DNA from 3 places in the Pseudarthrobacter humi genome. Region 1 is predicted to be linked to each of the others. Evidence: predicted binding sites of a transcription regulator. Region 1 holds the regulator's gene; each other region holds the start of a gene.

Region 1 (9,506 bases):
CGGTGCTCCGCGATGCGCTGGAGAAACTGATGCTCAATGACGCCGCTCTGGTGTACGAGCCCGAAACGTCGGCCGCGCTTGGCTTCGGCTTCCGCGTCGGTTTCCTCGGCCTGCTCCACCTGGAAATCACCAGGGAGCGCCTCGAACGCGAATACAATCTCGACCTGATCTCCACCGCCCCCAACGTGGAGTATGAAGTGACGCTGGAGGACAAGAGGGTGGTCCATGTGACCAACCCCAGCGAATACCCCTCCGGCAAGATAGCAGAGGTCCGCGAGCCGATGGTGGCTGCCACCATCCTGGCGCCGAACGAGTTTGTGGGCGCCATTATGGAGCTCTGCCAGAGCCGCCGCGGCGTTATTGGCGGCATGGACTACCTGTCGGAGGACAGGGTCGAAATCCGCTACCGGCTGCCACTCGCTGAGATCGTGTTCGATTTCTTTGACATCCTCAAATCCAAGACCCGGGGCTACGGTTCGCTGGACTGGAAGGCCGACGGCGAGCAGGTGGCCGACCTGGTCAAGGTGGACATCATGCTCCAGGGCGAACAGGTGGATGCCTTCTCCGCCATCACGCATCGCGAGAAGGCCTATGCCTACGGTGTGATGATGACCGGCAAACTGCGCGAGCTCATTCCCCGCCAGCAGTTCGAGGTGCCCATCCAGGCTGCCATCGGCTCCAGGATCATCGCCCGGGAAAGCATCCGCGCCATCCGCAAGGACGTTCTGGCCAAGTGCTACGGCGGCGACATTTCCCGTAAGCGCAAGCTGCTGGAGAAGCAGAAGGAAGGCAAAAAGCGCATGAAGATGGTGGGCCGCGTTGAGGTCCCCCAGGAAGCCTTCATCGCTGCGCTGACCACCGACGAATCCAAGGACAAGGCCAAGAAGTAGTGATCACAGTGGCCGGCAGCACCGGAGGCCCCTGCAATGCCTAGCATTCTTCCGCTCGGTGACCCCGCGCCGTCGGACGGTCTGCTGCCCGCCCAGGCAGTGGCAGGTGCGGCGGACCGGGCCTTCGGCCTGTACGTACACATCCCGTTCTGCGCTGTTCGTTGCGGATACTGCGACTTCAACACCTACACGGCCACCGAGCTGGGCGGCGGAGCGTCACAGGACGCCTACGCCACCACGGCCGTGTCCGAAGTCGACTTTGCCGCCTCAGTCCTGCGGAACTCGGGTCTCCCGGACCGGCCGCTGAGCACAGTCTTCTTCGGCGGCGGCACCCCCACGCTGCTCCCGGCGGAAGACCTCGCGCGGATCCTGACGGCCGCCGTCGGGCACTGGGGCCTGGAACCCGGAGCCGAAGTGACCACCGAAGCAAACCCGGACTCGGTCACCCCGGCATCCCTTCAGGTCCTGGCCGATGCCGGCTTCACCCGGGTTTCCTTCGGCATGCAGTCTGCCGTTCCCCATGTCCTGAAGGTCCTGGACCGCACGCACACGCCCAGCCGCGTGCCGCAGGTGGTGCAGTGGGCGCGCGATGCCGGACTGGCCGTGAGCCTGGACCTGATCTACGGGACACCGGGGGAGTCCCTGGAGGACTGGCGGTTCTCCCTGGAGACGGCCCTGTCCTACCAGCCTGACCACATCAGTGCCTACGCGCTGATCGTGGAAGAAGGCACCAAGCTGGCGGCCCAGATCCGCCGTGGTGAAGTCCCGGGAATCGACGACGACGACCACGCCGACAAATACGAACTCGCCGACCAGCTGATCGGCGCTGCAGGCCTCAGCTGGTACGAGGTCAGCAACTGGTCCCGGACGCCGGAGCAGGCATGCCGGCACAACCTCGCGTACTGGCGGGGAGACGACTGGTGGGGCATCGGGCCAGGTGCACATTCGCATGTCGGCGGTGTGCGGTGGTGGAACGTCAAGCACCCCACGGCCTACGCCGGACGGCTCGCTCAGGGCCTGTCACCGGCGGCCGGGCGCGAAACCCTCGACGCCGAAACCCGCGACGTGGAGCGCGTGATGCTTGAGGCCCGGCTCGTGTCGGGGCTGGCAACGTCAACGCTGGGCGACCACGGCCGTCACGCCGTGGCCGGGCTCATTGCCGACGGCCTGGTGGAGCCACCGGCTGCCTTCCACGGCACGCTGGTACTAACGCTGAAGGGCCGTCTGCTGGCCGACGCCGTGGTCCGCAGGATCCTGCCGGGCTGACGCCCCAAAGCAACGCGGGGTCACTTCCGGCCCGATGCGATGCAATTATCGGGCGGGAAGTGACCCCGCGTTGTGCCGCTACTTGATCCAACGCAGGTTGTACTGGTAACGGTGGGGCTGGCCCTTGTTGACATGGATGCCTGCGGCCACGGAAAAGCAGGTCAGGGCAATCCAGATCAGCGTGGCGATGACGGCGAAGGCATTTCCCACCACCGGAATGAACACCAGGAGATTGGCCACCAGGGCTGCAATGGTGGGCGGCAGGCTGAAGTTCAGCGCTTCCTTGGATTCCTGGGCGGTAAACGGCCCGCGCTCACGGAAAATTAGGTAGATCAACAGCGACGGAACGCAGCCGAGGATCCCGCCGAAGTGTGCCAGCGTGGCCCACTGGCGGTCTTCGCTGGCCGTCAGGGGCAGCGCATTAGCCGGAACGCCCTGATACTCGGAACGGCCCTGGCCGCCGTGGTCGTCCCGGTGCTCGCGTGCGTTTTGTGCCACGGTTTTCTTCCTTCGAAAGTGCAATGGTGCTGGGTTGGAGAATGCCGGACTGAAGCAACTGCAGCCTCCGCAGTACCAAGAATACTGGTTCGGCTACCAAATGCCGCCGCCAGGACCCGGATCCGGTGTCAGGGCACCGTCAGGAAGTCGATGACTTCCTCCACTCTCCCGAGCAGTGATGCTTCCAGGTCCGCGTAGCTGCGGACAGCGCCCAGCAGCCTTTGCCAGCCAAGCCCGATGTCTTCCTTGGTGGAGTGTGGCCAGCCGAACGCTGCCAGGATGCCGGTCTTCCAGTCCTGCCCGCGGGGCACCACCGGCCATTCTTCGATGCCCAGGACGGCAGGCCGGATGGCCTGCCACACGTCAACGTAAGGGTGCCCGACGATCAGGACGTTCCCGGCCGCACCGGGGGAGGCCATCACGGCGGCAGCGATGCGCCACTCCTTCGAGTCGGGCACCAGGTGGTCCACCAGGACCCCCAGCCGCCGTCCCGGACCGGGACCGAATGCGGCCACCGCCCCCGCCAGGTCATCAATGCCATGCAAAGGCTCGACGACGATGCCCTCTATGCGGAGATCGTCACCCCAGACTTTTTCCACGAGTTCGGCGTCGTGTTTTCCCTCCACCCAGATCCTGCTGGCTTTGGCCACCTGGGCACGCTGGCCGGCAACGCGGACTGAGCCGGACGCCGTCCGGCCGGCGGCCACGGGGGCGGTCTGCCTGGGCGCCGGGGGAACGAGTCGGATGGGCTGCCCCTCCAGGAGGAACCCGAAGCCCAGTCGGAAGGACCGGGACTTGCCGCGCCGGTCTTCGAGGGCCACTACATGCATGCCACCTGACTTCTCCACCCGGGTCACCGCTCCCACCCAGCCTGACTGGGCGTCTTCGAGAACCATGCCGCGTTCCACGGCGACCTCGGGGAGTTCGCTTCTCACGGGCGCGGTGATCTCCTGCGGACCCCAGTTCTGGTACTGCATGGATTGATTCCGCCTTGCCGCTAGATCCTGGTCCGGAATTTCGCCCGGAGCGGTACCAATGCTAACAACGGGGCGACTCATATTAGACTGTTAGCACTTAGGCATGTCGAGTGCTAACCCTGCAGTGACCATGGATGGAGGTGGAGTATGAGCGAGCCGCGCAAACTCGAAGTACTGCGCGCCATCGTGGAGGACTACGTGCACTCCCGTGAGCCAGTAGGTTCCAAAGCACTCGTGGAGCGCCACCACCTCGGCGTTTCCAGCGCCACCATCCGCAACGACATGGCGGCCCTGGAAGACGAGGGCCTGATCACGGCCCCGCACACCAGTGCCGGACGGATCCCCACAGACAAAGGCTACAGGCTGTTTGTGGACCAGATTTCAGCGGTAAAGCCGCTTTCCCACGCGGAACGGCGTGCCATTCAGGCGCTGCTGGAGGGCGCAGACGATCTGGACGACGTCCTGGACAGGACCGTCAGGATGCTGTCGCAGCTGACCAACCAGGTCGCCGTAGTGCAGTATCCGCATCTGAGCCGCGCCACCATCCGCCACATCGAATTCGTCCTGCTCGCGCCCCGGCAGGTCCTGGTGGTCCTCATCGCCACCACCGGCAAGGTCGAACAGCGCGTGATCGACATCGGCCAGGACCTCGGCGACGACGCTATCGCCGCGCTGCGGACACACTTCCTCGGATCACTCGCGGGCATCTCGCTGAGCCGGCTGACCTCCTCGCTGCCGGGAGTCGTTTCGTCCGTCAGCCCGGGCCAGCGCGCGGCGGCCCAGGCCTTGGCCCACGGGCTGGAAACGCTCGCCCACAGCAGCCGCGAGGAACGCATGGTCATGGCCGGAACGGCGAACCTCGCCCGTTCCAATGTGGATTTTCCGCTCAGTATCGGGCCCGTCCTGGAAGCGCTTGAGGAGCAGGTTGTCCTGCTGCGCCTCCTGAGCGACATGGCGCAGGATCCGAGGGGCGTGGCAGTCAGCATCGGGCGTGAAAACCCGTACGACGGACTCGCGGAAGCCTCCGTGGTGGCCACGGGCTACGGACCGGACAGCACTGCCAAGATCGGTGTGCTCGGCCCCACCCGGATGGATTATCCCACCACCATGGCCGCCGTCAGGGCAGTAGCCCGTTACCTTTCAAGAATTCTGGGTCCGTAACAGCACCGCGGTCCAGGCACGAAGAGCAGTGCCGGCAGCCCGGCTGCCGGCAGTACAACAAGGAAGAGATACGAACTTTGAGCAGCCACTACGACGTCCTCGGAGTCTCGCCGGAAGCCACCGGGGAAGAGATCAAGAAGGCCTACCGCAAGCTGGCCCGCACTCTCCACCCGGACGTGAACCCCGGGGACGATGCATCGGACCGCTTCAAGGCCGTGACCCATGCCTACGAGGTACTTTCGGACCCGCAGAAGCGCCGGATTTATGACACCACCGGCAATGAGAACGGCACCGACAACGGGTTCGGCGGCGGCGGATACTCCGGCCAGGGCTTCGCGTTCCAGGACATCTTCGACACGTTCTTCGGCGCCGGCGGCACGTCCGGCCCCGCTTCCCGGGTCCGCCGCGGCCAGGACGCGCTGATCAGTGTACGGATCGAACTCCGCGATGCCGTGTTCGGCGTCAACCGGAAACTCGAAGTGGACACAGCCGTCACCTGTCCCACCTGCAACGGGTCATGCTGCCGCGACGGCAGCCACCCTGTGCGCTGCGATATCTGCGGCGGCAGCGGCCAGGTCCAGCGTGCGGTGCGCTCCATCCTGGGCCAGGTCATGACGGCGGCCCCGTGTGGCAGTTGCGAAGGCTTCGGGACGGTCATCAAGGACCCCTGCAACGAATGCAGCGGCCAGGGCCGCATCCGCAGCCGGCGGTCGCTCACCATCAAGGTGCCGGCCGGTGTTGCCACGGGCACCCGGATCCAGCTCTCCGGGCAGGGCGAAGCGGGCCCTGCCGGCGGACCGTCCGGGGACCTGTACGTGGAACTCCGGGTCAACAACGACGCCACCTACGCACGCGACGGTGACGACCTGCACGCAACGCTGCACATCCCGATGACTGCCGCCGCCCTGGGCACCGAGCTGTCACTGGAAACCTTTGACGGGCTGCAGGAAATCGACGTCAAGGCAGGGACGCAGTCCGGGGAGATCATCACGCTCCGTGGACTCGGCGTGACGCACCTGCGCGGTTACGGCCGCGGGGACCTGATGGTCCATCTGCAGGTGGAGACGCCGGCCAAGCTGGATGCCGCGCAGGAGGATCTCCTGCGGCAGCTGGCGAAGCTGCGGGGCGAGCAGTTCACCGAAGGCAAACTGGCTGCCAGCGGCGGCGTCTTTGCCAAGCTGCGGGACCGGTTCGGTAACCTGTAGCGGTGAGCAATCCCGTTTTCTTCAGCGGTGCCGGGTCGCTGGACGAGCTGGTGCCCGGTGCCCGTTTTGTCCTTCAGGGGCCGGAGGCACGCCACGCCGTGGCCGTAAAACGTCTATCTCCCGGAGAGGCAGTGGACATTGCCGACGGCGCCGGAAGGCGGCTGACCGGAACTGTCGTCTCGGCGTCGCCCGCGGAGCTCACGGTGGAATGCTCCGCCCTCGTTGTGGAGGACCGGCCCGACATCCGGCTTGTGCTGGTGCAGGCCCTGGCCAAGGGGGACCGTGATGAACTGGCCGTGGAAACGGCAACCGAACTCGGGATTGATGCCGTGGTTCCCTGGCAGTCCGAGCGATCAATTGTCCGCTGGAAGGGTGAGCGCGCGGCCAAGGCCCACGCAAAATGGCAGTCCGTGGTCACTGCCGCCGCCAAGCAGGCACGCCGCGCCTGGATCCCCGAGGTGCGCGCCGCCGTCGAAACGCCAGGCCTTGCGGCGGCCGTGGCGGCAGCGGATCTGGCCGTAATCCTGCACGAGGACGCGGTCCGGCCGCTCCGGTCTGTCCTGGAATCATGGCAGGTCACCCAGGCTGACGCCGGACCCCAGGAGATTCTGCTCATCGTTGGTCCGGAGGGCGGAATCAGTCCCCGCGAAGTCACCCGGCTTTGCGACGCCGGGGCCGTGACGGCGCTCTTGGGACACCACGTCCTGAGGTCATCCACAGCCGGGCCGGCAGCGGTTGTTCTGGCGAGTGATGTACTGGGACGCTGGACAGCGCCGGTCTCCTGATGCCGGCTGCTACGCGGGCTGTTACCGGACGTTGAAGTTCCGCGTATCCACATTCAGCTCCTGGCTCGTGCCGGCCGCGTCCACTTGCGAAACGCGGAGCTCGTAACTCCCCGAGGACAGGCTAAGGGCAAGCGTAAAGACTCCGGACTGGGCGGCTTCGGCAGCTGCAGTGGTCTCCCCGGTCAGGTAGGGCGCCTTGTTCCCGTTCGCTTCGGCCCGCAGGATCTGCCAGCGGAGCTTACCGCCCGGAACGGTGCTGCGGCCGGTGATCTTGACGCTTCCGCCGGCCAAACCAGTCCCTTCCTGCGGATCGATGATCCACACGGGCGCCACCATTCCGGCAGCTCGGGACATGGGGTCGCCAAGCTGGACGTGGTTGAAGGCAACGTAATCTGTGTGGCTATCCACCAGGATCCTGACCTGGATCTGCTGGCCGGAATCGATCAGGCCGGAACTCGCGGCCGCTGCCGTAGCGGTAAAGACCAGCTGCTGAATGGCGCGGCCGGCCATGTCGGCGTCGAGATTGCTGTTAAAGGCATCCTCCGAGACATCGACGGTAATGACGTTTTTGCCGGAGATGGACGAGGCGAGTTTCTCGGGATCCTGCCAGGGCGTGAAGAAATCCGGGTCCAGCGGCTTCTCGGACATCATGGCTCGAAGGGCGCGGGTCACTGGATTCTCCTGTTCCGGCACGTCCCGGAACTCCCGGTATAGGAACACGTTGCTGTTGCTTCTGCCTATCCAGTAGACCGGTGCCTTATTCGAGGACTGTGTAGTTTCCAGGGGCGCGCTGGTGGAAAGTGACCCGGGGGAGCCTGTGGCGGCAGCGCTGGAGTTTGAATTCAGGGTGGGCTCAGGGCTGGGGTCCGCGATACAACCGGTGAGAAGGAGGAATGCTGGCAGCAGGCCCAGGATAGGTTGCGGACGAAAACGCGGCGCGACGCGCCTGGCACTGAGGGGGGTCGCTGTTTCCGGCACTCTCGTGGCCTGTCCTTTCCGGCTGTGAAATGGCGAGGCCTGGGCCCCGTAAGCCGGTCCCCGGACGGCTGTGATTTCCAGCATCGCATAGCCAGCTCCGGCAAAAGGACCGAATCCGGGCTGCCGGCCCAACTGCAACGGGAACGATATGAGCCCGATATGAAGTTGATACCTAATGACGCCAACCGTCCCGCAGAAAGCCGGTGACGGGCACCCTCGCCGGAGACGGCCTGACGCTGCCGGGAGGTGCCTCCTGGCGTAAGATGGAAGGACTCCGCTGGCTCCTGCATGCTCGGCAACAGCCCCCACGCAGCAGCCGGCGCACCTAAATTTCGAACTGGAGGGGACCACGGGCCTGCGGGCCAGCACCATGACTGAATCAGCGAACGGAAAGCGCCGGCTCAATACTGACCGCGCCGCCGGAGAATTCCCCCATTCACTTCCCGGTGTCCGGACGGAGGTGGTTCTCTTCGACAACTCCGATCAGATGGTCCAATCGCTCGGCAGCCATGACGAGGCCCTGCGTTACATCGAAGAGCAGTTCCCGTCCGTTAACTTCCATGTCCGCGGAAACGAACTGTCCATCAGCGGCCCCGCCAACGAAGTTCCCCGCATCATGCGGCTGCTGCATGAGGTGCGCGGCCTCGTGGCCCGTGGGACAGTCATCAGCCCCGCGGTGTTGCACCAGCTCGTCGCGTTGCTCCGCAGCCAGTCATTGCAGAACCCTGTGGACGTCCTCACCCATGACATCCTCTCCAGCCGCGGGAAGACCATCCGGCCCAAAACGCTGAACCAGAAGAACTACGTGGACGCGATTGATGCGAACACGGTGATCTTCGGGATTGGCCCTGCAGGCACGGGTAAGACGTACCTTGCGATGGCCAAGGCCGTCCAGGCGCTGCAGCAGAAAGAAGTCAGCCGTATTATCCTGACCCGGCCCGCAGTCGAGGCCGGCGAGCGGCTGGGGTTCCTGCCGGGCACCCTGAGCGACAAGATCGATCCCTATCTGCGCCCGCTGTATGATGCGCTGCACGACATGATGGACCCCGAGTCCATCCCGCGCCTGATGGCCGCCGGGACCATCGAAGTGGCGCCGCTGGCTTACATGCGAGGACGCACGCTCAACGACGCCTTCATCATCCTGGACGAAGCGCAGAACACCACACCCGAACAGATGAAGATGTTCCTCACGCGTTTGGGCTTCGGGTCCAAAATGGTGGTCACCGGAGACGTCACCCAGGTGGACCTGCCCTTCGGCACCCGCTCGGGGCTGCGGATCGTGGAGGAGATCCTGCAGGGGATCGAGGACGTAAACTTCACGCTCCTGGACGATGCGGACGTGGTCCGCCACCGGCTTGTGGGCGACATCGTGCGTGCCTATAGTCTCTGGGACGATGTCCAGCGAAACAAAGTAAAACACTCGGTAAGCCGGGAAAAGCGGGGGGAAAGCGCGTGAGCATAGAGGTAAACAACGAGTCCGGCATCCAGGTTGATGAAGCGGAGCTCGTGGCGCTGTCCCGGTACGTTTTTGAGCAGCTGTACATCCACCCACAGGCTGAACTCTCCATTCTCCTGGTAGATGAACCCGCCATGGAAAAGCTACACATCGAGCTTATGGATGAGCCGGGATCCACCGACGTGCTCTCCGTCCCCATGGATGAGCTGACCCCCGGCACGCCGGACCGGCCCACTCCCCAAGGGATGCTGGGTGACATTGCCGTCTGCCCCCAGGTGGCGAAGGTGCAG
Region 2 (9,519 bases), on a different contig from region 1:
ACTGGCAGTGGCGTTTTCCCAGGGCATGCAGGAGGCCGGCGTCCTGCCCGCCGTCAAGCATTTCCCCGGCCACGGCTCCGTCACCGTTGACTCGCACCAGGACCTCCCTGTCCAGCCCGCGGGCATCGCGGAACTCGAAGCCCGGGACTGGAAGCCGTTCCGGGCGGCCATCGCCGTCGGTATGCCCATGGTCATGACCGGGCACATCGCCGTACCGGCCCTGCAACCCGGCGTCCCGGCGTCGTTGTCCGGCCCCACCTATGCTGCGCTGCGCGGCATGGGCTTCAAGGGTGTGGCGGTGACCGATGCCCTCAACATGGGCGCAGTCCAGCAGCAATACCCGGGCGGCTCCGCAGCAACGGCGGCGCTCGCCGCGGGCGCGGACCTGCTCCTGATGCCCACGGACGTGGGGGAGGCCCACACAGCCATCGTTAGCGCTGTCGCGGCCGGAACACTGCCGGCGGCCCGCCTGGACGAAGCAGCTGTCCGCGTCGCCACCATGATGACCTGGCGCGGCCGCGCCACGTCGCCGCCTGCCGGGTCGGCCCCCGCCGGCGCAGCCCCCGGCAGCGGTGCCGACACCTCGGCGCGGGTCTCCGCGGCCGCCGTCACAGTGCTGTCCGGACACTGCGACGCGCCGATCGTCGAGGGAAGCATCCGGATTGCCGGCGGATCAGCGCAGGACCGGGCACGGTTTGAGGCTGCCGCAGCGAAGGCAGGGCTCGGCACCGGGGCGGGCCCCCTGGTCAGCCTCATCGGCTACGCCGGTCGGCCTGTTGGGGGCGATATTGCCGTGGCCCTGGATGCGCCATGGCCGCTGCAGGATTCCACTGCCCCGGTGAAGATTGCGCTCTACGGCCGCACACCTGGCGCTTTTGACGCCCTCGTTGCCGTGCTGGCAGGCAAGGCGACCGCCCCGGGAAAGCTGCCCGCCGCCGTCGGAAGCTATCCGGCAGGGACAGGCTGCCCGTAACCAAAGGCACCCACCCCAACTAGGTCGCAGTAGATGTCGTTATGAGCGCTCAAAACGACATCTACTGCGACCTAGTTGGGCGGAACGCGTTTAATGGGCAGGTGCCCATTCTCAATAAAGACATGACCTTGTGTATTTCGCTGTCGGCCCGGCCCAGCAACAACGGGACGCGGTTCCACAACCACCTCTACGACCAGCTGGGCCTGAACTGGATCTACAAGGCCTTCGCCCCCACAGACCTGGCCCAGGCGATCGCCGGCGTCAGGGGCCTGGGAATCCGCGGCTGCGCGGTGTCCATGCCGTACAAGGAGGACGTGATGGCCCTCGTGGATGAACTGGATCCTTCCGCCAAGGCCATCGATTCGGTCAACACGATCGTGAACACCAACGGGCACCTGAAGGCCTACAACACCGACTACACCGCCATCGAGCAGCTCCTCGCAAGCAACGCCGTGCCCACGGACTATTCGGTGCTGGTCCAGGGCGCCGGCGGCATGGCCAAGGCCACCGTCGCGGCCCTGCGTGACGCCGGCTTCACAGACGTCACCGTCATCGCCCGGAACGAAGACACCGGCCGGGCGCTCGCTGAGCAGTACGGGTTCCAATGGAGGGCAACGCTCGACGGCGGCACGGCGGACCTGATCATCAACGTCACCCCCATCGGTATGGCGGGCGGGCCGGACGTGGACTCGCTGTCCTTCCCGGAAGATGCCATCGCGGCAGCCAAAGTAGTGTTCGACGTCGTGGCGCTGCCCGCGGAGACACCGCTGATCAAGGCGGCCCGCTCCGCCGGGAAACAGGTGATCACTGGAGCCGAGGTGGCCACCATCCAGGCGCTCGAGCAGTTTGTGCTCTACACCGGTGTCAGGCCCACCGACGAGCAGGTCCGGGCCGCCGAGGACTTCATGCGCGCCCAGTAAGGCCGGGTCTCAGGACGGTTCGCTGCCTTAGACAGGTTCCACCGAGATGGCCACCCGGTCCTCCCCAATGCGGGTCAGGACCAGGGTGGCTGTTTTTTGTCCGGCCTTCTTCCCGGCCACCTTGCTTCCGGCGAACAGCTGCTTGCGCAGTTCCTCCGGGGTTACCGAGGTGCCGCGTTTCTTGATGTCCAGCACCGTGATGCCATTTTCCTTCACCCAGGCCTTGAGCGCCTTGACGCTGTACGGCATCACTTCCAGGACCCTGTAGGCGCGGGCGAACGGCGTGTCCACCAGCTCCGGAGCGCAGATGTAGGCGATGTGCTCGTCCAGCAGGTGTCCGCCCAGTTGAAGCGCGACGTCGGCCACCAGTCCGGCGCGGATCACCGCGCCATCGGGCTCATACAGGTAACCCGCCGCCGGACCCACCGGCGCGGCGGGACCGCCGTCGAAGTCTTCAGCGCTGGTCAGCTCGGCGGCACCCTGCGGGCCCAGCAGCAGCGCCGCGCGGCGGATTCCGGGCCGGCGCACGGAGTTGAACCACAGGGCCACCTCGGTGACGTCGCCTCCCACCGATACCCACTGCGCCTCGCAGCCGGCGGGAACTGATTCGTGCGGCATGCCGGGGCCCATTTTGACGCCAACGGCGCGCCCGGTGGCGGCGAGTGCTTCCACAAAGGACAGCGGCGGCGAAAACGCCTCAGGATCCCAGATCCTCTTGGTACCCGAGGTGGAGGTGACCCGGCGTGCGGGATCCAGCCAGACGCCGTCGACCCCGTCCAACGGGACGGTGGTGGCGTCCGAGTGCACCACGGTGGCGTTGGGGAAGGGGATCAGGTTGACCGTGGCGCAGGCGGCGGTGGTTTCGTCCATTTCCACGGCCGTGACCGTAATGTCCATCGATGCCAGCGCCAAGGAGTCCGCGGCAAGGCCGCAGCCGAGGTCGGCCACGTGGCGGACACCGGCCTGCGCAAACCGCTCGGCATGCCGGGCGGCAACCGTGAGACGCGTGGCCTGTTCCAGCCCGGCCTGCGTGAAGAGCATGCTCCGGGCGAACTCGCCGAACTTCAGCTCGGCTTTAGTGCGCAGCCGGGACTGGGTGAGGACGGCGGAGACCAGTGCGGGGGAGTGCCCGGCCTTGCGGAGGGCCGCATTGAGCTCAAAGGACTTGTCCTCGCGATACGGGCCCAGGGACGCCAGGAGCTCCCAGCCTTCGCTCGTGAGCAGTGGGGCGATCTGGTCCTGCGGTGCTTGAGCCATGGGTTCAAGCCTAGTGGAGGTAGCCCGGAGGCCAGTTCCCGCTAGGGTTGAAGGCATGGAAGACAGCGCAGGCACCCAGCCGTCCGGACTACCCGAAGCAAGAAAGCCGGACCTGGTGAAGTTTGCCCGCCCCGCGCTGATTGCAGGATCCGCAGTGGCCGTGGTCTGCGTCGCGCTGCTGGTGATCATCCTCTTCCTGGACACGTTCAACGCCACCGTCTACTCCGTGGGCGGCAAGAACATCCAGGACGCCACGGACGAGGCACAGGACATCCGCAGCCTCTACGCCGGGGCGCGCATAGGCGGCATCATCCTGCTGGTGGTCTCGCTGCTGGCTGCCGTGGGCGGCGCCGTGGTGCTGTACCTGCGGCGGGGCACCGTTGAGGTAGGGGACGACGGCGACGAGGACGTCGATCTCGAGGACCTCACCGGCCGGTAGCAGCTGTTCGCCGGCGACATAATTCTGGCACTCGCCTTGACCGAGTGCTAACCAATACATAGAGTCGTCATTAGCACTCTCCCTAGGAGGGTGCTAACACATGAAGAGCTGCCAGCCAGGCTGCTGCCGGCACCGCGACGACGGTTTGCCAGCCACGGCGAAGCAGCTCAACTGTCCATGAATTTGCTGACGTAGAAGGAGAGGTCCGAGTGTCGGTCTCTATTAAGCCTCTTGAGGATCGTATTGTTGTCCGCCCGCTCGAAGCCGAGCAGACCACGGCTTCCGGCCTGGTTATCCCGGACTCCGCACAGGAGAAGCCGCAGGAAGGCGAAGTTGTTGCAGTAGGCCCCGGCCGCTTTGACGACAACGGCAACCGCGTTCCGATCGATGTTGCCGTTGGCGACGTTGTTATCTACTCCAAGTACGGCGGAACTGAAGTCAAGACCGGTGGCACCGAGTACCTCGTGCTCTCCGCCCGCGACGTTCTGGCGATCGTCGTAAAGTAACTCTTTGGATCCCCGTGCTGCTGTTCCGTCCCTGACTGAACAACAGTGCGGGGTTCTGTCTTTGAAAGGACAAAACCATGGCAAAGCAGCTTGCGTTTAACGACGCTGCACGCCGGTCGCTTGAAGCCGGCATCGATAAGCTCGCCAACACTGTCAAGGTGACGCTCGGCCCCCGCGGCCGCAACGTTGTCCTCGACAAAAAGTGGGGGGCACCCACCATCACCAATGACGGCGTCACCATCGCCCGCGAAATTGAGCTTGATGACCCGTATGAGAACCTTGGCGCGCAGCTGGCCAAGGAAGTAGCCACGAAGACGAACGATGTTGCCGGCGACGGCACCACCACGGCCACCGTGCTCGCCCAGGCCCTGGTCAAGGAAGGCCTGCGCAACGTTGCGGCTGGCGCCGCTCCGGGCCAGATCAAGCGCGGCATCGAGGTTTCCGTGGAAGCCATTGCGGCCCGCCTGCTCGAGAACGCACGCCCGGTTGAAGGCACGCAGGTTGCCAGCGTGGCAGCAATCTCGGCCCAGAGCGACGAAATCGGCGAGCTCCTCGCCGAGGCATTCGGCAAGGTCGGCAAGGATGGTGTGATCACCATCGAGGAGTCCTCCACCACGCAGACCGAGCTGGTCCTCACCGAAGGCATGCAGTTCGACAAGGGCTACCTTTCCCCGTACTTCGTGACCGACTCCGAACGCCAGGAAGCCGTCCTCGAAGACGCCCTTATCCTGATCAACCAGGGCAAAATCTCCTCCGTGCAGGACTTCCTGCCGCTGCTGGAGAAGGCTCTGGCGAGCTCCAAGCCGCTCTTCATCATTGCCGAAGACGTTGAGGGCGAGGCCCTGTCCACGCTGATCGTCAACCGCATCCGCGGCACGCTGAACGTTGTTGCCGTCAAGGCTCCGGGCTTCGGCGACCGCCGTAAGGCCATGCTGCAGGACATCGCCACCCTCACCGGTGCGCAGGTCATCTCCGCGGAACTGGGCCTCAGCCTGGATTCGGTTGGCCTCGAGGTGCTGGGTACCGCCCGCCGCATCACGGTCACCAAGGACAACACCACCATCGTTGACGGCGCCGGTTCCGCAGAAGACGTCGCAGCCCGGGTTTCCCAGCTGCGCGCCGAGCTGACCCGCACCGACTCCGACTGGGACCGTGAAAAGCTCCAGGAGCGCCTGGCCAAGCTGGCCGGCGGCATCGGTGTCATCAAGGTCGGCGCAGCCACCGAAGTTGAGCTGAAGGAAAAGAAGCACCGCATCGAAGATGCAGTGTCCTCCACCCGTGCCGCCCTCGAAGAGGGCATTGTGGCCGGTGGCGGTTCAGCACTGATCCACGCACTGAAGGCCCTCGATGAGGACCCTGCAGTCAAGGCCCTCGAAGGCGACGCCGCCGCTGCTGTGGGCATCGTCCGCCGCGCGCTGGTCCAGCCGCTTCGCTGGATCGCCCAGAACGCCGGATTCGACGGCTACGTTGTCACCGCCAAGGTGGCCGAGCTCGAAACCAACAACGGCTTCAACGCCAAGACGGGCGAGTACGAGGACCTGATCGCCGCCGGTGTCATCGACCCGGTCAAGGTCACCCGTGCAGCCCTGCGCAACGCGGCATCCATCGCTGCGCTGGTTCTCACCACCGAGACCCTCGTCGTGGAGAAGCCGGCCAACGAAGACGAGCACGCAGGCCACAGCCACTAATCCCCACCGTCTCCCTGACGGCGTGGGCCCAGGCCTCTGCATCAAGTCTCTGACGCACAAAAAACCGGTCCAGCTTCGGCTGGGCCGGTTCTTTGTGTCCTATGTGCCCGGCATGTCCTGTGTTTCAACGTTGCCGGCACGCTCGTAGACCAGCGACACAGCCCCCTTCGGGAAGGTGCGCGCGGGCTCGGCGAGACGGAATGAGGCGGGGATGGTCCCGTCGTCGAAGAGGCGCTTGCCCTGCCCGAGAGTGATCGGATAGAGCCAGAGGTGGAGGCGGTCGATCACGTCTGCGGCCAGCAGGGAACGGATGAGGACCCCGCTGCCGAACATATGCACCTGGTTGTACTCCTCGCGGAGCCGTCCCGCGGCGGCGGCATCCGGCAGCACCGTGGTGCCTGCCCAGCTCGGATCTGTCAGGGTGCTGGAGACAACGAACTTGGGCACCCGGTTGAGTGTCCCGCCGATGTCATCAGACTGGTGCGGCCAGTACGACGCGAAGATGTCGTAGGTCTTCCGGCCCAGAAGCAGGGCGTCGATGAGGGGGATCTCGGCGCCAATGGCCGCGTCGGCTTCGTCATCGGTCACCGGCATCTGCCAGCCACCGAAGGCAAAGCTGCCCTCGGTGTCCTCCTTGCTACCGCCGGGCGCCTGGTAGACGCCGTCGAGAGTGATGAACAGGTTCGCGACGATGATGCCCACGCGTCCATTCTGGAACGGCCCCCCGGTGCTGTCCAGCGTTCTTCACTGCCCGGCGTCGCCGGCGTGGCAGACTGATGCCATGCTGCTGGACGAGCTCGTGAAAACCACGGATGCCGTCGCGTCGACCCGCTCCCGACTCGCGAAGGTCGACGCACTGGCCGATCTGCTGCGCCGGCTCGAGCCCGCGGACATCGCAGCCGTCGTCGGCTTGCTCATCGCCAGGCCGCGACAGGGCCGTGTCGGGATCGGCTGGCGCGGCATGACAGCCGCCATGGGGGAGCCGGCCGCCGAGCCGAGCCTGACTGTCGCCGACCTCGACGCCGCGCTGGAGCGGCTGCTCGTTACCGCAGGCGCTGGATCAACCGCGGAGCGCGCCGCGACACTCCGCTTGCTCACAGCGGCAGCCACCGAGCGCGAGCAGGCCTTCATCGCCGGCGTGCTGCTCGGTGAACTGCGTACCGGTGCGCTTGAGGACGTGCTGACGGATGCCGTTGCCCGCGCCGCCGACCGGCCTGTCGACGCCGTACGCCGCGCGGCGATGCTCTCCGGCGATCTCGGCCGGACCGCCCTGCTGGCGATCACGGGAACGGCAGCCGAGCTCGACGCCGTCGGCCTCGTCGTCGGCCGTCCCGTGCAGCCCATGCTCGCCGCGACCGCGGCCAGTGCCAGCGCGGCACTGGAGGTGACGGGGGAAGCCTCCGTGGAATACAAGCTCGACGGCGCGCGCATCCAGGTGCACCGCGTCGGGGACGAAGTTCGCATCTACACCCGCACCCTGGCCGAGGTGACCCACCGGCTGCCCGAGGTGGTGGAGGTGGTGCGAGGGCTGCCGGTGCGCGATGTGATCCTCGACGGCGAGACCCTCGCCCTCGATGAGGACGGCGGCCCGCGACCGTTCCAGGAGACCATGTCGCGGTTCGGGGCGGACGCGGCGCGCGCTACCGTGCTGCATCCGTGGTTCTTCGACGTGCTGCACATCGACGGGCGCGACCTGCTCGACGAACCGCTGGCGACGCGTATCGGCGTGCTGGAGCGCATCGCCCCCGGGCATCGGATCCCGGGGGAGATCACGGCGGATGCGGCCGTTGCCGAGAGAGTGTCGCGCGATGCGCTCGCCGCAGGCCATGAGGGTGTGGTGGTGAAGGCGGTCGGATCGGCCTACGCGGCTGGCCGGCGTGGTTCCAACTGGATCAAGGTAAAGCCGGTGCTCACTTACGACCTGGTGGTGCTCGCGTGCGAGTGGGGGTCAGGACGGCGGACCGGGTTCCTGTCGAACCTGCACCTGGGAGCCCTCGACCCGGCCGGCGAGTTCGGCGAACCCGGCGGCTACGTGATGGTGGGCAAGACTTTCAAAGGCATCACCGATGTGCTGCTGCGCTGGCAGACCGAGAGGTTCCAGGAGCTGGAGGTGCGGAGAACGGCGGGCACCGTCTGGGTCGAGCCCGTCACCGTGGTGGAGATCGCGATCGACGGCGTGCAGCAGTCCTCGCGCTATCCCGGCGGAATCGCCCTTCGGTTCGCCCGGGTCAAGCGCTACCGCGACGACAAGACGGCGGCCGAGGCAGACACGATTCAGACGCTGCGCGCCCTGCTGCGTCCGTAGCTTGTGCCGCTTCTCCACCGGGCGTACCGTGGCGATTATGTACTGGCGCGCCCGGCGTGCGGCGGGCCAACAGGTTGGGCGGTTGGTATCCGGAAGGGGCCAGATGTCAGCTGATACAGGCATTGACCGGGGCAGGTCAGCTTTCAAGGAACATCGCTGGACCGAGGCGTACCAGACCTTCCGTGATGCCGATAAGCGAGGCGGGTTGCCGGCCGGCGACCTTGAGCGGCTGGCTACGGCCGAGATCCTGACTGGCAAAAGCACCCCCGGGCTGGAGACCCTCACCCGTGCCCACGAGGAATACCTCCTGGTGGGCGACGTCGAGGGTGCCGCACGGTGCGCCGGCTGGATGGGCATGCAACTGATGTTCTTCGGGGAGCAGGCCAGGGCCGGAGGGTGGTTTGCCCGCGGCCAGCGGCTCGTGGATGAACTGGCCGAGCCGAGCGCCGTGCAGGGTCTGCTGCTCCTCCCGGAGGGCCTGGGCAAACTTTACGGTGGTGATCCGGCGGGCGCCCTGCAGGCTTTTTCCCGCGTAACCGAATTCGGCCGGCGGTTCCGAGACAATGACCTGTCTGCGCTGGGCCTACTCGGCACCGGCCAGGCCACCTTGATGCTTGGCCACCCTGACGAGGGACTCCGGATGTTCGACGAGGTCATGGTGGCCGTCACGGCAGGTGAACTCTCCCCGATCCCCTCAGGGATCATCTACTGCGCAGTAATCGGCAACTGCCATCTGGCCTTCGACCTTGAGAGGGCCCTGGAATGGACGGCTGCACTGGACCACTGGTGTGCTGAACGCCCTGACATGATGTCGTTCAGCGGCCAGTGCCAGGCCCACCGCGCCGAACTTTTTATGCTCCACGGAGCCTGGGCCGAGGCGATGACGGCAGCTGCCGCTGCCCAAGGTCTTTCCGAAAAGGGCGATCCCCAGGCACTCTTCGGAGGCTACTACCATCAGGGCGAGGTGGAACGGCTGAAGGGAAAACTGGACGACGCCGAAGCCTCCTACCGGAAGGCTGCCCGATCCGGCTATGAGCCACAGCCCGGCCTCGCGCTGCTCTGGCTGGCCCGTGGCAATGCGCAACAGGCACAGGCGATGATCCGGAGGGCAGCTGGCGCGGCAGACGTCGCTACCCGCCGGAACATGTTGCCCGCCCTGGTAGAGATCGAGCTCGCCGCCGCCGACCTGGATGCCGCGCGGCGAGGTTTTCAGGAGCTGGAAGCCCTGGCCCGTGAATTGCCCATGCCCATGCTCCGGGCCGTTGCCGGCCAGGCCGACGGTGCCGTCCGGCTCGCCGACGGCGACCCCCTTGCTGCCCTGAAACCGCTCCGGGAAGCATGGAGGCTGTGGCAGGAGCTCGGGGTGCCGTACGAAGCGGCGCGCTGCCAGGCGTTGGCCGGCAGCGCCTGCCGCGCAGTTGGCGATGAGGC
Region 3 (9,519 bases), on a different contig from region 1:
GACGGCGCCGAACACCCCGAGATCGTGGACAACAGGCCGCTCGTGGCGGAACTGGCGGGCCTTGGTTTTGAACACCAGGGCTCCGACATGAACTTCGCCAACGTCAACTGGATGTTCATCAAGCAGCTCGGCGGCATCACGGACGCCGAGGAGCTCATCATGGGCACCAGCTACCGGACACGGAAGGCCATCCGGAAGGCTGAAAAGAACGGTGTGTTCCTGGAGCAAGCCACCCTTGAAACCCTCGACGAGTTCTACGACGCGCTAAGCACAGCCGGGGACGAGAAGGGCTTCTTCTACCGCGAACGCGAATACTACGACCAGCTCCTGCGGACCACCTCTGCCGAGTTCACGAAACTCATGATGGCCAAGATCGACATCCCCGCGTACCGGAAGTCCATCACCGAACGCCTGGAAGCGGAAGCCGCGTCCGCAGCCGAACTCCGCCGTGACGTCGAAGAGACCGGCAGCAAAAAGAAAGCCAACCGGCTCAAAGTTGTCCAGGACCTCGTGGACAGCTACGAGCGCAGCCTCAAGGACATCGAGCGGTTCCCGGACTCGGTGGGTGTGGCTACAGTGGCCGCCATCCACTTCGTCTGCTTCGGCGACGAGGTGGTCTGCGTTATCGGCGGCACCAAGCAGGACTACATCTACTTCAACGGCGCCACGTCCCTGTACTGGGGAATGATGCTGCACGGGCTGGACAAGGGCTACTCGCGCTACAACTTCTACGGCACCTTCGGCATCCAGGGACAGGACGAAGAAGGCCACGGCGGCTACGAGTTCAAGAAGGGCTTCGGCGGCGACGTGGTCCAGCTGCTGGGTGACTTCGTGATGCCCGTGCGGCCGGTAGCCTTCCAGGCCAACCGCCTGGTCCGCGCGGGCATCGCGGCGGCCCGCACCCTGCTGGGCAAACTGCCACTGAAGCGCCAGGCCTAACACCAAACCACGAACTGCCAGAAAGGGAGGAGCACCAAGGTGAACGATCGACCTGGAAATCCAAGGCGCAGGCCTCCCACCGACGGTCTGCCCAAAACAGAGCCGCTCACCCCCTCCCAGCTCCGCCAGGATGCCGCGGCCAAGCGGATGCTGCGGCGCCTGGTGCGGGGGGAGAACCCGCCGACGGCGCCACTGAGTATTGTGGACAGGCTCGCCGGAAGCCCCTACGCCAACCCCATGATCCAGGTGGGAGGCGTGGACACCTCCGCACGCAAGACCCTGGACTTTTCCCTGCACCTGGCCGAGACCATGTTCCGGTACGGGGCAGGCGCCCTGGAAGTGGAGACGAGCATTATTGCCGTCACCGCGGCGCTGGGGCTGAAAAACATCGAAGTGGACATCACCAACCAGTCGGTGGCCATCAACTATGCGCCCAGGGACCAGACGCCGATCGCGCTGCTTCGGGTGGTGCGGTCCTGGACCAACAACTATGCCGGGCTGGCCAAAGTACACCGGCTGGTGACGGACATCGTGGCCGGGGGAGTGGGCCGCGATGAGGCGATCCGCCGGCTGGACGAGGCCATCACCAGCCCCAAACCGTTTCCACGCTGGATGGTCACTGTAGCCTTCGGCGTGTTCGCGGCAGTCTTTGTGGGCGTGCTCGGCGGAGGTCCGGTGTCCTCGGGCATCGCCTTCGTGGCCAACATCGGTGTCAGCCTGCTCGCCCGCCAGCTGGGCCGGTGGAGGGTTCCGGATTTCTTCACGACGGCGGCATGCTCCTTCGGCGTGACGCTCACCGCGTTGCTGCTGTGGCGGTTTGAGCTCACTAACGCACCGGCGATTGTGGTGGTGGGCGGCATCCTCCTGCTCCTGCCCACCGGACGCCTCGTCTCGTCGGTCCAGGACGCCATCAACGGGTTCCCGGTGACCGCCGCGGGCCGGTTCCTGTCCACCCTGCTGACGTTCGGCGCGATTGTGGCCGGGATCGCGGTGGCCTTTGTGATCGGTTCGATGACCGGGATGCAGCCGATTAGCGTCACGGAAACGTTTCCGCCTGCCTACGACCTCTGGGTCCTGGTCATCCTTATCGCCGTGGCAGTGATGGCCATCGGCGTGACGGAGCAGACCTCGTGGGAACTGCTGCTGCCCACCGCAGCCGTGGGCGTGGTGGGCTATTTTGTACTGCTTGGCGCTGCTTCCCTCGGCGTCGGTGACCGTTTCTCCCCGGCGGTCGCGGCCGTTGTGATTGGACTATTGGCTCGAGTGGTGGCTCTGAAAATGGGCGCTCCCCAGCTGGTGGTGGCCGTCCCGGCGGCCCTGATCCTGTTGCCTGGACTGACCATCTTCCGCTCGATGTATGTGCTGACCATCGAGGAATCCGAAGTCCTGCTGGGAGCTGGCGGCATGCTCAACGCCGGCGCGATAGTCCTGGGCACAGCCGCCGGCATTGTCCTCGGCGACACCCTGGCCCGGCCCTTGACACGCAGCCTGGCCAGCAACGAGCGGCGCCGCGCCCGCCGCCGTTAACCGCCCGCCGCCGTTAGGCAACGGTCAGATCTACCCTGCTTAGATCTTTCCTACGGGGAGTTTCTTCTCAGCCTGGAAATCGTCCTCCACCCGGCCCTGGGCCCAGTAGCCGGACAGCGAAACCTGGCTCCGTTCGAGGCCGCGCTGGACGAAAAAGACGTCTCGGAGGCCCTTCATGTAGCCGCGCTCGCCGTGCGCAAAAACGTCGACCCGTCCGGCGGGCCACTCGGCGCCGGCAACCGCGGAAACCAGGAGTTCCCCGGCGCCTGCAGGAACGCCGTTGCGGCGGAGCCAGGTCACCTGAACGCCCGCCGGGGACGCGAGGGGCTGGATGTCCGCGTCGCTGTCCACCTCGATGAACGCCAGGCCGACCGCTTCAACAGGCAGTGATTCGATGGCGGCGGCGATCGCAGGAAGTGCGGCTTCATCACCGGCAAAGAGGTACCAGTCAGCGTCGGGCGACGGGTTGTAGGCACCGCCCGGCCCGGTGAAGGTGAAGGTATCGCCGGGCTTGGCGGCAGCCGCCCAAGGGCCGGCCAGCCCTTCGTCGCCGTGGATTACAAAGTCGATGGCGAGTTCCTGCGCCTCGATGTCCACCCAGCGGACCGTGTAGGTGCGGGTGAAGGGCCACTGCTCGCGGGGCATGGTTTCGCGGATGGTCCACAGGTCCAGGGGCTGGGCATAGTCAACGCCGGGCTGCGGAAAAACGATCTTGATGTAGCGGTCCACGAAGCTGTTGTTCACGTAGGCGGCAAAACCCTTGCCGCCGGCCACGATCCTGACCATGTGGGGCGAGAGTTCTTCCCGTCGAATGACCGTGAGGTCGATCTGCGGACGTGTATTTTTTGTGGCGCTGGTGGCGGCCGGAACAGTGCTCATAAGGTAACCCTAAGCTAAGGGAGCGCGGGGAGGTCCCAGGTTACGCCAGGGCAGCCCTGGTCCTGCAGCAGCCGGTTGATGGTGCTGAAGGGCCGGGAGCCGAAGAATCCGCGCGACGCCGACAACGGGCTGGGGTGGGCGCTGGACACGACCGCCGCGCCCGGTAGGAGGGGCCGGACGCTCTCCGCGTCCTTTCCCCACAGCACCGCCACCAGCGGCGCCGGGCCGCCGTCGGACGTGCGCCGGCCGGCCACCGCGGTGACTGCCGCCGTCGTGATGGCCTCCCAGCCTTTGCCCCGGTGGGAGCCGGCTGCCCCGGCCCGGACGCTCATGACCCGGTTAAGCAGCAGGATCCCCTGGCTGGCCCAGGCGGACAGGTCGCCGTGGACGCGCGCCGGAAGGCCGAGGTCGGACTCAAGCTCACGGTAGATATTGGCCAGGCTCCGCGGGATGGGCCGGGTCCGTCCGTCAACGGCGAAGGACAGGCCGATCGCATGGCCCGGCGTCGGGTAGGGGTCCTGGCCCACTACCAGGACTTTCACGCCCGCCAGCGGCTGCCGGAAGGCGCGCAGAACGTTCGACGGCGCCGGCAGCACCTGGTGCCCCGCGGCAACTTCGGTGGCCAGGAAGCGCAGGACACTGCGCAGTTCACTCTCCACCGGGCCCAGCGCCTCCGCCCAGTCGGCCGCCATCAGCGCAGTGAGCGGCAAGGCGGCCATCTCGGCAAAGCCCAGGGCATCCGCCGGGTCCGCCGCCAGTTCGAAGAGCGCGTCAGAATCAAACACGCTCCCATTCTCGCAGGGTTGCCGGCCGCTGCATCCGGGGCGCAAATGACAACGGTGTTATTCACGCCGTAGCATGGGGAGGAGATTTTGAAACTTAACCGGTGATTCAGCGAGACCAGCGAAAGGGTGTGCCGTGGCGGAACCTGCTCGCGAACACATGCCGGAGCCGGAAGAGCGCGGCTCTTTGCTGGCGGATTTTACGCTTCGTGACTCCCCCCTGAGCGAGCGAGACCAACAGATGCTTGCGCTGGAGCGGCAGTGGTGGAAGTACGCCGGGGCCAAGGAACAGGCCATCAGGGAGCTGTTCGATCTGTCCGCAACGCACTACTACCAGCTGCTCAACGCCCTCATTGACACCGAAGCTGCACTGGCCCACGACCCCATGCTGGTCAAGAGATTGCGTAGACTACGTACGTCGCGTCACCGGGCACGCACTGCACGACGCCTGGGTTCCGACGCCTGACCACGCTCGTGCTGAGCCATCAGCAGCAATCAACAAGGACGTCTCCCCACCATGACCAAATACGCTCGGGATGAATTCGACAAGGTTCCGGAGTCCGCCTCGCGGCAGGGCGTCCACCGTGCGGCATCGGCGCCGGCCCGCCGCAAGCTGTGGCCCATCCTTGCTGTGGGGATTGTGGCATTGGCCATCGGAGTGGTGTCCTTCCTGATCCTTCCCAAGCTCGGGTTCACCCAGGCCGGCAGCGAAGCCTCCACCAGCCTGGAATCAACCGCGGCCTCCGAGGCAAGCACGGCACCGTCCGTCACCGCTCCATCTTCCGCAGACCCGGAGCCCTCGAAGAGCCCGGACGCCGGGCCCAGCGCTTCGCCCAGTAACGTCCCCTCCGCAGCTGTGCTGGACAAGACCCAGGGCATTGCCATCTACAACGCGGCAGGTACGGCCGGGCTCGCCGGACGCATCAGCTCGATGGTCCAGGCCGATGGCTGGACCCTGGGCCAGGTGGGAAACTGGGGCGGCGCTCCGCAAAAGACATCCGCAATCTTCTATGCAGGCCCGGCGCAGAAAGCCAACGCAGAAGCAGTCTCCAAACTCCTGAACATCCCCACGCTGGTGGAGACCCAGGAATTCCAGGTGCCGTTGGTTGTTGTCCTGGGGCCGGGCTACCAGTAACGCCGCGCGGTCACGCCTGAATAACTTTTGGGCACCGGAGCGGCCGTGTGGCTCGGCCCGCCGGATGGCTTGTCGCTAGAGTGATTTCAGGCTTCGGTCCGTAACAAGCGGCACACTTCCGACGGGGACCGACGGCACGACGGAAAAGAGCGGACATCATGGCATTGGGAACGGTTAAGTGGTTCAACGCCGAAAAGGGCTACGGCTTTATTACGGTGGACGGCTCCGGGGACGATGTCTTTGTGCACTGGTCGGCTATTGAGGGCGAAGGTTACCGGGCACTGGATGAGGGACAGCGCGTGGAGCTTGAAGTCGGTGAAGGCGAGAAGGGCCCGCAGGCAGAAAACGTCCGGCCCGCGCAGTGATCTCCCGCAGCTTGCGTTCAACAATCGTCCGCACGACCACAGGGGCGGCCCTCCTGCTGGCCCTGGCCGGCTGTGCCGGAGCCGGCGGCGGCGGCGCCCGCGTTGAATCCGCTGAAGCATCCGGTGACGGCACGCTGCGGATCGGGCTGATCCAGGACAGCACAGGGAAGCAGGCCTTCCTCAACGACTCGCAGCTCGCCGCGGCCCAACTGGCAATCAAGGAAATCAATGCGGCCGGCGGCCACAAGGGCAGGCCCGTAGATCTGGTGGTGGGCGCCGGTGATGGTGCCGACGCCCAGGCCAGGAGTCTGGCCTCAGCCAAGGTTGACGCGGTCATTGGACCCACGGATTCGAGTCACGCCGCCGCTGCCATCGACGTCCTCGCGGCGGCCCGCGTGCCGCTCGTCTCGCCTGCAAACTCCGCTGCCGGCCTGTCCCGCTACAAGAGCGGCGGCTATTACTTCAGGACGGCCGCGGCGGACGTAGCCCAGGCATCGGTGCTGGTGAAGCTGGCCAAGGACGGCGGCGCCAAGAGCCTGGCCGTGGTCCACCAGGACTCCAGCTACGGAAAGGACGTGGCTGCCGCGGTGGCCGGCGCCGCCAAAAACGCCGGCCTGGAAACTGTCTCCACCACCGCCTTCAAGCCCGGCGCCGCCGGGAACGCCGCAGCCGCTGCCAAGGCCGCCACTCCTGACGCTGTAGTGCTGATCGCCAGGGACGACGCCCAGGGCGCCATCGCAGAGCTCAATAACGCGGGACTTTCGGGCAAGAGCATCATCCTGAGCGACGGCGCCTTCGCCCAGTACGGTTCGGGACTTGGATCCAAGGCGCTCGAAGGTGCACGTGCAGTGGTGCCGGGCCTGTTGCCGTCTGCGGACTTCCAGGCCCGTCTTGTGTCGGTCAACCCTGCCCTGAAAGACCTTTCGTTCGCCGCGGAGACCTACGACGCCGTGAACCTGGCGGTCCTGGCGGCAGCCAAGGCTGACGACGACGCCGGCCGCTCCATCGCCGCCAACCTGATCGCCGTCTCCGGCGGGACAGGAGGCGGGCAGCCCGCCGCGCAGGCCCCGGGCCCGGCCACCAAGCCGTGCCTGTCCTACACCGACTGCCTCGCGGTCCTGAAGACCGGGGCAGGCATTAACTACGACGGCGAATCGGGGCCGGTTGCCTTCGACGCCAACGGTGACATCACGACGGCCAACTACATGGTGTTCACCTACGGCGCAGACAACAGGGCAGTTCTCAGCGGCCACGAGGCGGCAGGCCGGGCCACGGGCTGATCGCCGGTGGCGAACGGGCCGCCCTGACAGGGCGATTTACGGGACCTTTCGCTTGCACTCTCACCTAGGGAGTGCTAATTATTGAGTTAGCACTCATACGTACCGACTGCTAAAGCAACGTCCGGTTTGACCGGAATCGGGGCTTGGCGGCGGTCGTGGAGCGAGAGAAATACCTAGCTGGAGTGAGATCCCCAGCCGCGGCATACAGAGGCCGCCGGTGAAGGATCGTCCGTCGCGGGCACTGCAGTGAGGTTCATTCTTAACGACTGTCCCGAAAGGACTACTGCCGTTATGGCCAAGATCATTGCATTTGATGAAGAGGCACGCCGCGGTCTTGAGCGGGGCCTGAACATCCTCGCCGACGCCGTCAAGGTCACCCTCGGCCCGCGTGGACGCAACGTCGTCCTCGAAAAGAAGTGGGGCGCCCCCACGATCACCAACGATGGTGTTTCCATCGCCAAGGAGATCGAGCTGGACGACCCTTACGAAAAGATCGGCGCCGAGCTGGTCAAGGAAGTTGCCAAGAAGACGGACGACGTCGCTGGCGACGGCACCACCACGGCTACCGTGCTGGCGCAGGCCCTGGTCAAGGAAGGCCTGCGCAACGTCGCGGCCGGCGCTGACCCGCTGTCCCTCAAGCGCGGCATCGAGAAGGCCGTAGCGGCCGTCACGGTTGAGCTGCTGGCCTCCGCCAAGGAAATCGAAACCAAGGAAGAGATTGCGGCAACTGCCTCCATCTCCGCCGGTGACGACGAAATTGGCGCCCTGATCGCTGAAGCCCTGGACAAGGTGGGCAAAGAAGGCGTCATCACCGTCGAGGAATCCAACACCTTCGGCCTGGAGCTCGAGCTCACCGAAGGCATGCGCTTCGACAAGGGTTACATCTCCGCGTACTTCGTTACCGATACCGAGCGCCAGGAAACGGTCCTTGAGGACCCGTACATCCTGATCGTCAACTCCAAGATCTCCAACGTCAAGGAACTGGTTGCTGTCCTGGAAAAGGTCATGCAGTCCAACAAGCCGCTGCTGATCATTGCCGAGGACATCGAGGGCGAGGCCCTGGCCACCCTGATCGTCAACAAGATCCGTGGCACCTTCAAGTCCGTTGCCGTCAAGGCTCCGGGCTTCGGCGACCGCCGCAAGGCCCAGCTGGCCGACATCGCTGTACTCACCGGTGGCCAGGTCATCGCCGAGGAAGTCGGACTCAAGCTGGAGACCGCCGGACTGGAACTCCTGGGACGCGCCCGCAAGGTTGTTGTCACCAAGGACGAGACCACCATCGTTGAAGGTGCCGGCGACGCCGACCAGATCGCTGGCCGCGTTTCCCAGATCCGTGCCGAGATCGAAAACTCCGATTCGGACTACGACCGCGAGAAGCTGCAGGAACGCCTGGCCAAGCTGGCCGGCGGCGTTGCAGTCATCAAGGCCGGTGCCGCAACCGAGGTTGAGCTCAAGGAACGCAAGCACCGCATTGAGGACGCTGTCCGCAACGCGAAGGCTGCTGTTGAAGAAGGCATCGTCGCCGGTGGCGGCGTTGCGCTGATCCAGGCCGGCGCCAAGGCGTTCGCGAACCTGAACCTGACCGGTGACGAAGCAACGGGTGCGAACATCGTCCGCGTTGCCATCGACGCCCCGCTGAAGCAGATCGCCTTCAACGCCGGCCTCGAGCCTGGCGTTGTTGTCGACAAGGTCCGCGGCCTGCCTGCAGGCCACGGCCTGAACGCAGCAACCGGCGAATACGTCGACCTGCTGGCTGCCGGCATCAACGACCCCGTCAAGGTAACCCGCTCTGCCCTGCAGAACGCGGCTTCCATTGCCGGTCTGTTCCTCACCACCGAGGCCGTTGTGGCCGACAAGCCGGAGAAGAACGCTCCGGCCATGGGTGGCGGCGACGACATGGGCGGTATGGGCGGCTTCTAGTCCCCAGCGCCCGGACCACGTTCCGCGCAAACCATAATGCGGCCCCCTCCACTGGAGGGGGCCGCATTTGTTTGCGCTACTTGCGGGCCGTGGCCAGCATTCCTTCGACTTCCTTCTTGAACGCGTCGGCGGCCGCCTGCGGAGTCAGCCGGTCGTACAGGACTTCATCGGTGAACCGCTTGATGACGTTCTGGACGCTGCCGGCACCCACCGGCGGGACGGGAGGCGCGTCGGCGATGTCCGGCGCAATGTCCTTCAGGAAGGCCACCACGGTGGTGTCAGCCGGCTTGAGGGCCGGTGTGATGCCCTCGACGATCCCGGAGTTGCCGGGGACTCCGCGGTCTGTCATAAGGATGGCGCCTGCCGCGGGGCTGTTGGCCAGGTAATTGATAAAGGTTGCGGCGGCTTCCGGATGCTTGGACCGTGAGGACGCGGACCAGAACATGGTGGGCTTGTAGTACATGCCGTTGTCCGCAGACTGCCCGTCGGGGCTGGGGGCCCGGAGCATCTTGATGCTGCTGCCCGTGGTGGTTTCCAGCGATCCCAGCTGGTTAGTCCACCACCAGGCCATGCCTACACGGTTGGTGCCGAACAGGCTCTCCTCAAGGCCTGCGCCGGAGTCCTCAGTGGCCACCGTGGCCGGCGGGCTTGCCTGGGAATCGCGCTGTTCCTTCAGCCGTTCCCAGAACGAA

Evidence for each region. Region 1 encodes HrcA, which represses chaperone genes, less so after heat shock. Its sites were predicted from a motif close to TTNGCACTCGNNNNNNNCGAGTGCNAA; they were not measured.
Region 2: groES (co-chaperone GroES) is a predicted target of HrcA. The motif match lies at 3,614-3,640, and genes of this name have one in related genera.
Region 3: groL (chaperonin GroEL) is a predicted target of HrcA. The motif match lies at 6,994-7,020, and genes of this name have one in related genera.

The regions. Positions count from the first base shown of each region.
Region 1 is NZ_JANCLV010000013.1:88,769-98,274, forward strand. It holds gene lepA (translation elongation factor 4) at 1-890, shown strand, start outside; gene hemW (radical SAM family heme chaperone HemW) at 927-2,156, shown strand; gene NFC73_RS16570 (DUF4870 domain-containing protein) at 2,235-2,654, opposite strand; gene NFC73_RS16575 (DUF3097 domain-containing protein) at 2,783-3,631, opposite strand; gene hrcA (heat-inducible transcriptional repressor HrcA) at 3,779-4,792, shown strand; gene dnaJ (molecular chaperone DnaJ) at 4,870-5,997, shown strand; gene NFC73_RS16590 (16S rRNA (uracil(1498)-N(3))-methyltransferase) at 6,000-6,782, shown strand; gene NFC73_RS16595 (GerMN domain-containing protein) at 6,804-7,760, opposite strand; gene NFC73_RS16600 (PhoH family protein) at 8,131-9,216, shown strand; gene ybeY (rRNA maturation RNase YbeY) at 9,213-9,506, shown strand, end outside.
Region 2 is NZ_JANCLV010000001.1:344,480-353,998, forward strand. It holds gene NFC73_RS01725 (glycoside hydrolase family 3 N-terminal domain-containing protein) at 1-973, shown strand, start outside; gene NFC73_RS01730 (shikimate 5-dehydrogenase) at 1,075-1,893, shown strand; gene NFC73_RS01735 (class I SAM-dependent methyltransferase) at 1,921-3,150, opposite strand; gene NFC73_RS01740 (hypothetical protein) at 3,206-3,589, shown strand; gene groES (co-chaperone GroES) at 3,799-4,095, shown strand; gene groL (chaperonin GroEL) at 4,173-5,783, shown strand; gene NFC73_RS01755 (dihydrofolate reductase family protein) at 5,883-6,485, opposite strand; gene NFC73_RS01760 (ATP-dependent DNA ligase) at 6,565-8,088, shown strand; gene NFC73_RS01765 (helix-turn-helix transcriptional regulator) at 8,192-9,519, shown strand, end outside.
Region 3 is NZ_JANCLV010000007.1:200,423-209,941, reverse strand. It holds gene NFC73_RS12455 (peptidoglycan bridge formation glycyltransferase FemA/FemB family protein) at 1-939, shown strand, start outside; gene NFC73_RS12450 (threonine/serine exporter family protein) at 979-2,466, shown strand; gene NFC73_RS12445 (siderophore-interacting protein) at 2,506-3,345, opposite strand; gene NFC73_RS12440 (uracil-DNA glycosylase) at 3,360-4,130, opposite strand; gene NFC73_RS12435 (DUF3263 domain-containing protein) at 4,264-4,593, shown strand; gene NFC73_RS12430 (LytR C-terminal domain-containing protein) at 4,645-5,262, shown strand; gene NFC73_RS12425 (cold-shock protein) at 5,421-5,627, shown strand; gene NFC73_RS12420 (ABC transporter substrate-binding protein) at 5,639-6,907, shown strand; gene groL (chaperonin GroEL) at 7,199-8,827, shown strand; gene NFC73_RS12410 (ABC transporter substrate-binding protein) at 8,904-9,519, opposite strand, start outside.